Regions from separate parts of the Rhizobium sp. P43 genome, predicted to be linked through region 2. Evidence: riboswitches for the same ligand, from Rfam matches in the RefSeq annotation. Region 2 holds a riboswitch; the other holds the start of a gene.

Region 1 (4,372 bases), 880 kb from region 2:
TCCTCGTGATACTGCTTCATGTCGAAGCCGGCACCTTCGAGCGCTTCGCGGACGGTCGCCATGAAGGGCGCCGGGCCGCAGCAAAAGACGGTGCGCTCAAGGAAATCGGGGGCAAGCAGCGCGATCTTCGCCTTGTCGATGCGGCCCTTCAAGCCCGACCAGAGCTGGCCGCGCGAGACCTGCTCGACGATGAAGCCCAGCGTCAGATGCGGCATCTCGCGGGCCTTGGCCTCAAGCTCCCAGCGGAAAATGATGTCGTCGGGCGAGCGGGCACAGTTCAGGAAAGTGATGTCGCTGTCGGGGGCCCGGTCGCTCATGTCGCGGGTCATCGACATCATCGGCGTGATGCCGGAGCCGGCGGAGATGAAGAGATACTTCTTGCCCGGATACTTGGCATAGGAGAAGTCGCCGAGCGGACCGAAAGCCTTTAGCGCCATGCCGGGCTTCAGATTGTCGAACATCCAGCGGGTGCCGATTGAATCCTTCTGCGCCTTGACCGTGACCGCGACCGTATAGGGCCTGGAGGGGCTGGAGGAAAGCGTGTAGGTGCGCATCACCGGCTCAGGCCCGACGGGGATTTCCAGCGTGACGAACTGGCCCGGCATGTAGCGGAACCACAGGTTCGGCTTGTTCGGCTTGAAGGTGAAGGTCATCACGTCTGCGGCCTCAGGCGTGACGGCGACGCATTCGAGGAGATGCTCCCGGTCTGACCAGGGGCGCATCTCGTCGACATGACGATACTGGGTGACGGCGATGTTCATGATCAAGCCACCGCAGACAGGCGGGCCTTGTCGCCCTGCAGGCGGCCCGTCATGAAGTTGGAATACCATTCGACGAACTGCATGACGCCGCCTTCGTGATCGACGGAATAGGGACCGGGCTCATAGGCCGGCGAGCGGATGCCGAAGGCGTTTTCCTCGACGATCGAGCGGTCCTGGTCGTTGGTCATGTTCCAGACATGGGTCAGCTCTTCCAAGTCGTAATCGACGCCTTCGACGGCATCCTTGTTGACCAGCCAGGTGGTGGTGACGGCGGTCTCTTCCGCCGAGATCGGCAGGACGCGGAAGGAGATCGCGTGGTCGCCGAGGATGTGGTTCCAGGTCGTCGGATAGTGGAAGAGCAGCATGGTGCCGATATGGCTGATCGGCACGTCGGCGGAAAGCGGCTTCTTCACGGCGCGCTTGCCGGACATGGTGTAGCTCTCGGCATCCTGTATCAGCGGCATGCGGGCGGTGCGGAACTGGCCAGACGGGTCCATCTTGAACTCGGACGGTAGACCGGCGGCCTCGCAGCGGGCCCAGTGCTCGGAAATGAACGGGTCGTCGCCTGCCCCTTGCACGCCGGTTGCGGTCGGGGCTTCCGGATAGGTGCGGCAGAGTTCGGGATGGTTGCTGGCGCAGTGGTAGCATTCGCGGTTGTTTTCCCAGACGAGCTTCCAGTTGCCCTTTTCGATGATCGTGTTCTTGTGGGCGACCTTTGCCTCCCAGAGGCGATGCGGCGCAAGGTACGGTTCGATCGAGGCGCGGACGGGGGTGAAATCGGCAGGCTCATTGGCGAGGCAGACGAAGATATAGCCGCCGACGCTTTCGCAATGCACGGTCTTCAGGCCGAATTCGGCCTTGTCGAAGGTCTCGCCCATCTGGCGGGCGAAGACGAGCGAACCGTCGAGATCATAGGTCCAGTTGTGATAGGGGCAGACGAGCTTGGCAGCCGCCCCCTTGTCCTTGGTGCAGACGCGGTGGCCGCGATGGCGACAGGTGTTGTGGAAGGCGCGGATGACCTGATCCTTGCCGCGCACCACGACAACGGGGTAATCGCCGATCTGGGCGGTGAAATAGTTGCCGGCGCGCGGGATCTCGCAGTCGTGGCCAATGAACAGCCAGTCGCGATACCAGATCATTTCCATGTCGAGCTTGAAGTAATCCTGATCGATATAGAAGGGCTGTTCGAGCGAGAAGCCTTCGCGGCGGTTCTTCAGCTGGCGCAGCACGGTGGCCTGCAGGTCCATGTCGTCCTCGTTTTCAAAAACTCGGGGGAGAAAAGAGCACAGCCTGTCGTCGCCTTGAGAAGGCGGTGCGCATAGCTATCTCCGGTCGCCCTCCGCAACCTCAAATGTCCGTCTGCCGAGGCTGGTTTCCGGGCTCAGGAGCATCCTTGCGGATCAGACCGACGCCTTCCCAGGTCTCCCCCCAGTGGCAATGTGTCGGTCCTTCACTCCACCACCGTTGCGGGGGCAGCGCCGGATTTTGACCGGCTTCCCGATTTCCCGCCCCCTTAGGAGGGCAGCACCTCGAGCTTCACTGCATCTAATCACAGGCCAGCGCCACACGCTGCGCTGCGAAACGACACGGCGGAAATCGTTTGCGACATCCCACAGACGGTGTGGATTCAGGCCAAGTCGCCAAATTTCTCATTCTTTTCCGACATCTGCGCGCGAGCAAAACACCAGGCGCCAAAAAGCGTGGCGCAAACGAGCGATCGACAAGGATTTTTCCGATTTGCGCTGCGGCAAGCCTCGCGAAACCTCGACAACGCAGAATACCGTCAAATCATGATTAACCATGCTGCGCTAAGCTCAAGCAGTCAGTCCGGGTACCGTCAGAGCGTCGAGATGCAGAAACTGAGATACTACGCGGCTCCCAAAGGGGAAACGAAATCGGCGCCGCCCGCCAAGGCTGTCCATACCGAGTTCCTCAGAACCGGTCGGATCTCGCGTAGCCGCGAGGACTGGCTGCCGGATGAGCGCCGTTATCTCACCTATGAAGAGGTCGCGGAGCGGACGGGTAAACGCCTGGAGCGGGCTGCCGAGACGACGCATGAGCGGATCAACGGCTTTCACCGCTCCATCAAGTTTCCCAAGATCATCTTTCACCGCACCCTGAACAACAGCCCGCATCTGGGCTATTGCCACGTCACGGCAGCGCGAACGAATTTCGCCCAATATGCGGATGTGAAATGGGCCTTCTACATCGCCAACTTCTTTGCGGAGCTTGGCGGCGAAGAGGTGTTCTTCGAGCAGATCAAGCAGAATTACGGGCGGATGTATTTCGCCGTTGCAATCAAGCCGGAAGCGGAAGCGAAGTCGATGACGATCGACCGGTCAATCCGAGACAATGGTTTGCTGTTCCAGACGGTCGATCCGAAAGAAGCACTTCGAAACGTGCTGATGCTCGGCGCGCGTGACGCCGAGCTCAGGAAGATTATCGCCAAACTCTAGGGGAAGGCTGCGGCGCTCAGGCGCCGAAACCGCCGACCGGCTTCTTCTTGTAGAGCAGCCAATCCTTCGAGACGTAGTCGCTCACCCCATAGATCGTCACGGTATCGCCGCCGGCGGCCTTGGAGGTTGCAAGGGCCTTTTCAGCAAAATTGGTGAAATCGAAGGCGTTCGGGGCCTGTTCCGAGAAGCAGATGCCGAAGGACATGCCGAGCTGGCCGAGACGGGCGCCGCTCGACGAGCCAACGAAATTCGTGGCCTTCAGCTTGGCGCGCACGAGTTCGACGACGCGGCTGACTTCTTCCTGATCAGACGTATAGAGAAGCAGGCCGAAGCGGCCGGCATCGAAGCGGCAGGCCAAATCACCACCGCCGGAGACGGCTTCGAGCACCTTGGCAACCTGCATCAGGAAGCGTTCGGCAACCGCCGGGCCCATCTGTTCCTGGATGCGAGCATAATCGTCGATCTCACCGATCGCGACACCACACAGGAGGGGCATCTCCGGGTTTGCATAGACCTTGGCGATGGCCTTGTTGAAAGCACGGCGGGAGGCAAGCCGGGTCACCGGGTCAACGAATTTCGCCGCTTCCGCCTCTTCCGCCTCGCGCTGGAGATCGGCAAGGGCGGCCGTCTTGTCGACGACGGCACGCACCACATTGCTGTTCTGGTGCGCGCGCTTTTCGGTCGCGGCCTTCAGCATCTTGATCGACTGGCCAAGCGGGGTGCCCTCGAGATCGGCTTCCGTCAGGATGGTCTTGGAGGCGTGGCCGATGACGCGGCCGTAATCGGTCAGCGAAATCTTCTCTTCGTTGAGGAGCGAGATGAAATTGCTCATTTCGGCGCGAACCTGGCCGTTCTGGCGGCTCAGCAAACCGTCTTCATGGTGATGGGGCAGATACTTGCGGCCGAGCTCGTCGAGCGCTTCCTGGGTTTTGACCTTACCGAGCGCGATGAACTCACGCACAAGTTCCGGATTGCTGCCTGAATAGGCTTCATAGACCAGTTCGTAATTGCGTGGCAGACCGTCGATGCCCATCTGATGCATGGCGGTCGCGACGCGAAGCGCAATGCTGGCGGCCGGGTTCTTCACTTGCTGCATCTGTCCAATTCCCCGAATGAGGCTTTCCGTCTCTTAATCGCGACGATAGGCCAACATTT
Region 2 (4,372 bases):
GCAGATCCAGATGAAGCGACCGCTGCCGAAGCGCTTCTACGAGAGCGTCGGGATCGAGGCGCGCGAGGATGGCTTCTCGATCACGCTCGACGGCAAGCCGGTCAAGACCCCTGCCAAGAACCTGCTGACGCTGCCGACCCGCGAGGCAGCCGAACTCGTCGTGGCCGAATGGGCCGGGCAGGGCGAACACATCGACCCGGCAACCATGCCGGTCACCAAGCTCGCCAATACGGCGATCGACGCGGTGACCAATAGCCTGGACGAGGTCTTTGCCGAGATCGTGCGTTTTGCCGGCACGGATCTGCTCTGCTACCGCGCCGACGGCCCGAAGGAACTGATCGACCGCCAGTCGGCCCGCTGGGATCCCGTCTTGTCATGGGCTGCCACGGCGCATGGCACCCGCTTCTTCCTCGTTGAGGGCGTGATGCATCAGGAGCAGCCACAGGAAGCGGTCGCTGCCTATGCCCGCGCCCTTGAGCGTTATCGCGATCCGTTCCGGATTTCCTGCCTGAACGTGGTGACCACGCTCACCGGCTCGGCGGTGCTGACACTCGCATTTGCCGAAGGCGCCTTCGATCTCGATGAGGTCTGGACGCTTGCCCATCTCGATGAGGACTGGACGATCGAGCATTGGGGATCCGATGCCGAGGCCGAAGCGCGCCGAGAGGCCAGGTACGGTGAATATGCCTCGGCCGCAGCGCTGTTCCACGCGATCCAGTCGCAAAGTTAACCATCCACTAACCATACATGGCGAATTGTCGGACAGGTCGAGAATCACCTGTCCGGGGTCGTCATGTTTGCGCAGAGCCTTCGCATCGCCTTTGCCTTGAGCCTGACCATGCTGCTGGGCTCCTGTACGCTTTTCCAGGGACGCAGCATCGATCGACCTCTGGTCTATTTCGTCCGCAACGTCACGGTGATGGCCGATGCGCGGGTTCCCCTTGAACTGCTGGAGAGCGTGGACCGTCGTGTTTCCTCCGCCATCGCTGCGACCCGGGCTCCGCAGGGCGCCGAGCGTGTTGTTCTGCTCGTGAAGATCGATCGTCTCGGCTTTGGCGAGGGCGCCCGTCGCCGTCTCGCCCAGGCTGACTTCACCGTGACGGCCGTTTCGGTCGAAACCGGCGAGCCGGTGGCCAAGGGAAGTTTCCGGGTCAACAGCCCGACCGACGACCCGCGCTGGGCCCGCCACGCCCTTGCGGAAGAGATTGCCGCCCGCATTCGCTTCGCCTTCTCCTTGACCACGCCGCGCATCCGCAAGTCGCTGTCGCCCCGGACCGTGTCGACACGGCTTGCTTCAGATCCGCCGCCGGTGACCGCGCCGGCTTCTTCGGCTCCTGATGCGCGCGCCGCCACCACCCCGTCAGTGCCTCAGCCACAAAAGCCTGTTGTCGTTGCCGTGCCGCCCACGCCCGCACCGCCGCCGCAGGAAATGGCAGCTCCTCCGGTTGCGGAAACGCCGACCGTCAGCCCCGCTGCACCGCCACAGCCTGCCCGTCGAGCCGCCGATGTCGGCAAGGGTACACCGGTCGAACAGGGAGCCGTCGGCACCATTCGCCTTCGACCAGACTGTGACCCCGCCGTGACGCCGACCTGCCCGGCGACCCCTTGAGCCATGCCCGGGCGCAATGACGCATGCGTGCGCCGCAGCCGTGATTGACTTGGGCCCGACCTCGGCCTAATCCTCGTGATGGATGGTTTCCGGACGGCAGAGATGTTGTCCGGAGAGCAAAAGGGAATGCGAAGGCGTGGACCCCAACCGGGCACGCGGAACGCAGCCGACCCCGCGACTGTATTGCAGCGAGGGTTCTCCATCCGCTCTGCCGTTTCAGGTGGTGACGGGTCGCAGGGTGCGACCGGCCGATCGAAAACGGCAAAGCGGAAAAGCCACTGGGGTGGCAACACGATCAGCCGGGGCAGGACGCCTCTTTCTCTACGAATCGTCCGCTCTTTCGTGTTGTCGCAAACCCTGGGAAGGCGAGGAGAACCCGACGGTCCTTTCGAAGACCACGACCTGCGAGCCAGGAGACCTGCCATCCACGGGCATGGTGCCCACACTGGGGAGGTTTCCCCGTTGCCAGCACGGAGGTTGTCGTGGCGACGTCTTGCATCCGCGGGTCCTTGTCGACCCGACGGTGCCGGTCCGTTTTTTGGAGCCGGGCATCGTTTGATCTTTCGTGCATGCTGAAGGCATGCGCCACAGACCGTCTGCGCGCGGTCGAAGGTCATGGCAACCCATGACCGCATCCCATTCCCGATCCATCCTGGTTCTCGGTGGCGCCCGCTCGGGCAAGTCACGCTTTGCCGAGGGATTGGCCCGCGATACCGGCTTTGACAGGTTTTACCTCGCCACTGGCCGCGCCTGGGACGAAGAAATGCGTGCCCGCATCGAGACCCACAAGGCCGACCGCGCAGATGATGGCTGGACGACCCATGAGGAGCCCGTCGATCTCGTCGGCGCGCTGAAGGCGCTGGACCAGCCCGGTCGCGTCATCCTCGTCGATTGCCTGACGCTCTGGGTCACCAATCTGATGATGGAGGAGGGCAGTGATGTCGACGCGGACGGCGCGGCACTGGCGGCCAGTCTCGGGGAACTCCAGGCCACCGTCATCTTCGTCTCCAACGAGGTCGGCCTCGGCATCGTGCCCGAAAACAAGATGGCCCGCGCCTTCCGCGACCATGCCGGCCGTCTCCACCAAGCCATCGCCGCTCAAGCGGCAGACGTCTATTTCGTTGCGGCCGGATTGCCGCTGAAAATGAAGGGTTGAACCATGTTGCAGCAGAAGATCCCCGCCACCGTCATCACCGGCTTTCTCGGCGCGGGCAAGACCACCATCATCCGCAACATGCTGATGAATGCCGGCGGCAAGAAGATCGCGCTCATTATCAACGAGTTCGGTGATCTCGGCGTCGATGGCGATGTACTGAAGGGCTGCGGCGCCGAGAATTGCACCGAGGACGACATCATCGAGCTCACCAATGGCTGCATCTGCTGCACGGTGGCCGACGACTTCGTGCCGACCATGCAGAAGCTGCTCGACCGCGACGTGAAGCCCGACCATATCGTCATCGAGACCTCGGGTCTGGCGCTGCCACAGCCGCTGGTCGCCGCCTTCAACTGGCCTGACATCCGCACCCGCGTCACGGTCGATGGCGTTGTCACCGTGGTCGACAGCGCGGCTGTTGCCGCCGGTCGTTTCGCCGATGATCATGACGCGGTCGCTGCCCAGCGCGCCGAGGACGACAATCTCGACCACGAAAGCCCGATCGAGGAGCTGTTCGAGGACCAGCTGACCTGCGCCGACCTCATCGTGCTCAATAAGACCGACCTGCTCGACGCTGCCGGCATCGCCGCGGTGCGTGCAGAAGTCACAGGCCGCACCAGCCGCAAGCCTTCGATGATCGAGGCGAAGAATGGCGAAGTGCCTTCACTCGTGCTGCTCGGGATCGGCGCCAGCACCGAAGACGACATCGAAAACCGCAAGTCACATCACGAGCTGGAGCACGAGGCACTCCATGCCTCGGGCGAAGACCACGACCATCATCATGACCACGACGAGTTCGAAAGCTTCGTCCTGAAGCTCGGCGCGATCAAGGACCCGGCGGAGTTCGTCGACCGCCTGAAGCCGGTCATCGAGAAGCACGACATCCTGCGCCTGAAGGGCTTCATCGACGTGCCCGGGAAGCCGATGCGCCTCGTCATCCAGGCCGTCGGCACCCGCATCGACACCTATTTCGACCGTCCCTGGACATCAGCCGAGAAGCGCGAGACGCGGCTTGTGGTGATCGGCCTGCATGAATGGGATTTCGGCGCCGTGGTCGAGGACGTGCAGGCGGCGGCGGGTTGAGAAACGGTTTAGCGATGGCATGCGTTGCTACCCCCCTCTGGCCTGCCGGCCATCTCCCCCTCAAGGGGGGAGATCGGATCGGCGCGCGCTTGGCGGTTCCCGGACAAACTGACATCCGGCGGCCAGGGTTTTTGCTCACGTCATCGACTTTTCGTGGCCCGACATCCAGGGCTGTTGCAGCTAAAGGCTTTCCGGAGGTGCGCGACATCTCCGGCTTCCGATCTCCCCCCTTGAGGGGGAGATGCCCGCCCTTCGACGGGCTCAGGGCGCAGAGGGGGGTATCCCAACCTCTGACCACCAGCCGGTCAAAGAATATTCGTCGGGAGCCGTCATGCATCTCCTCCTAGCCCAGAAGGGATCGATCAGCGACGGCGACGAGGCGATCGATCTTGGCCAGACGCCGGGGGACGTGCTGTTTCTCTCGGCGGCGGACACGGAGCTGGCGGCAATTGCCGCAGCCGTTGAAGCGAGGGGCGGAGAAGCGCTGCCCTGGCGGCTCGCCAGCCTGATGACCCTGAAGCACCCGA

The links. Region 2 has a riboswitch for cobalamin ahead of cobU (bifunctional adenosylcobinamide kinase/adenosylcobinamide-phosphate guanylyltransferase). Riboswitches for the same ligand answer to the same signal wherever they lie in the genome.
Region 1: it holds a riboswitch for cobalamin, as region 2 does, so the genes downstream of both, AC1PUL_RS13115 (aromatic ring-hydroxylating oxygenase subunit alpha) here and cobU (bifunctional adenosylcobinamide kinase/adenosylcobinamide-phosphate guanylyltransferase) in region 2, are expected to answer to the same signal.

What each region holds. Positions count from the first base shown of each region.
Region 1 is NZ_CM161539.1:2,603,692-2,608,063, forward strand. Features, by position in the region: gene AC1PUL_RS13110 (FAD-binding oxidoreductase) at 1-761, opposite strand, end outside; gene AC1PUL_RS13115 (aromatic ring-hydroxylating oxygenase subunit alpha) at 764-2,008, opposite strand; cobalamin riboswitch at 2,111-2,308, opposite strand; gene AC1PUL_RS13120 (DUF6656 family protein) at 2,612-3,217, shown strand; gene AC1PUL_RS13125 (GGDEF domain-containing protein) at 3,234-4,313, opposite strand.
Region 2 is NZ_CM161539.1:1,727,852-1,732,223, reverse strand. Features, by position in the region: gene AC1PUL_RS08595 (ATP12 family chaperone protein) at 1-730, shown strand, start outside; gene AC1PUL_RS08590 (hypothetical protein) at 794-1,609, shown strand; cobalamin riboswitch at 1,676-2,049, shown strand; gene cobU (bifunctional adenosylcobinamide kinase/adenosylcobinamide-phosphate guanylyltransferase) at 2,235-2,765, shown strand; gene cobW (cobalamin biosynthesis protein CobW) at 2,769-3,845, shown strand; gene cobN (cobaltochelatase subunit CobN) at 4,177-4,372, shown strand, end outside.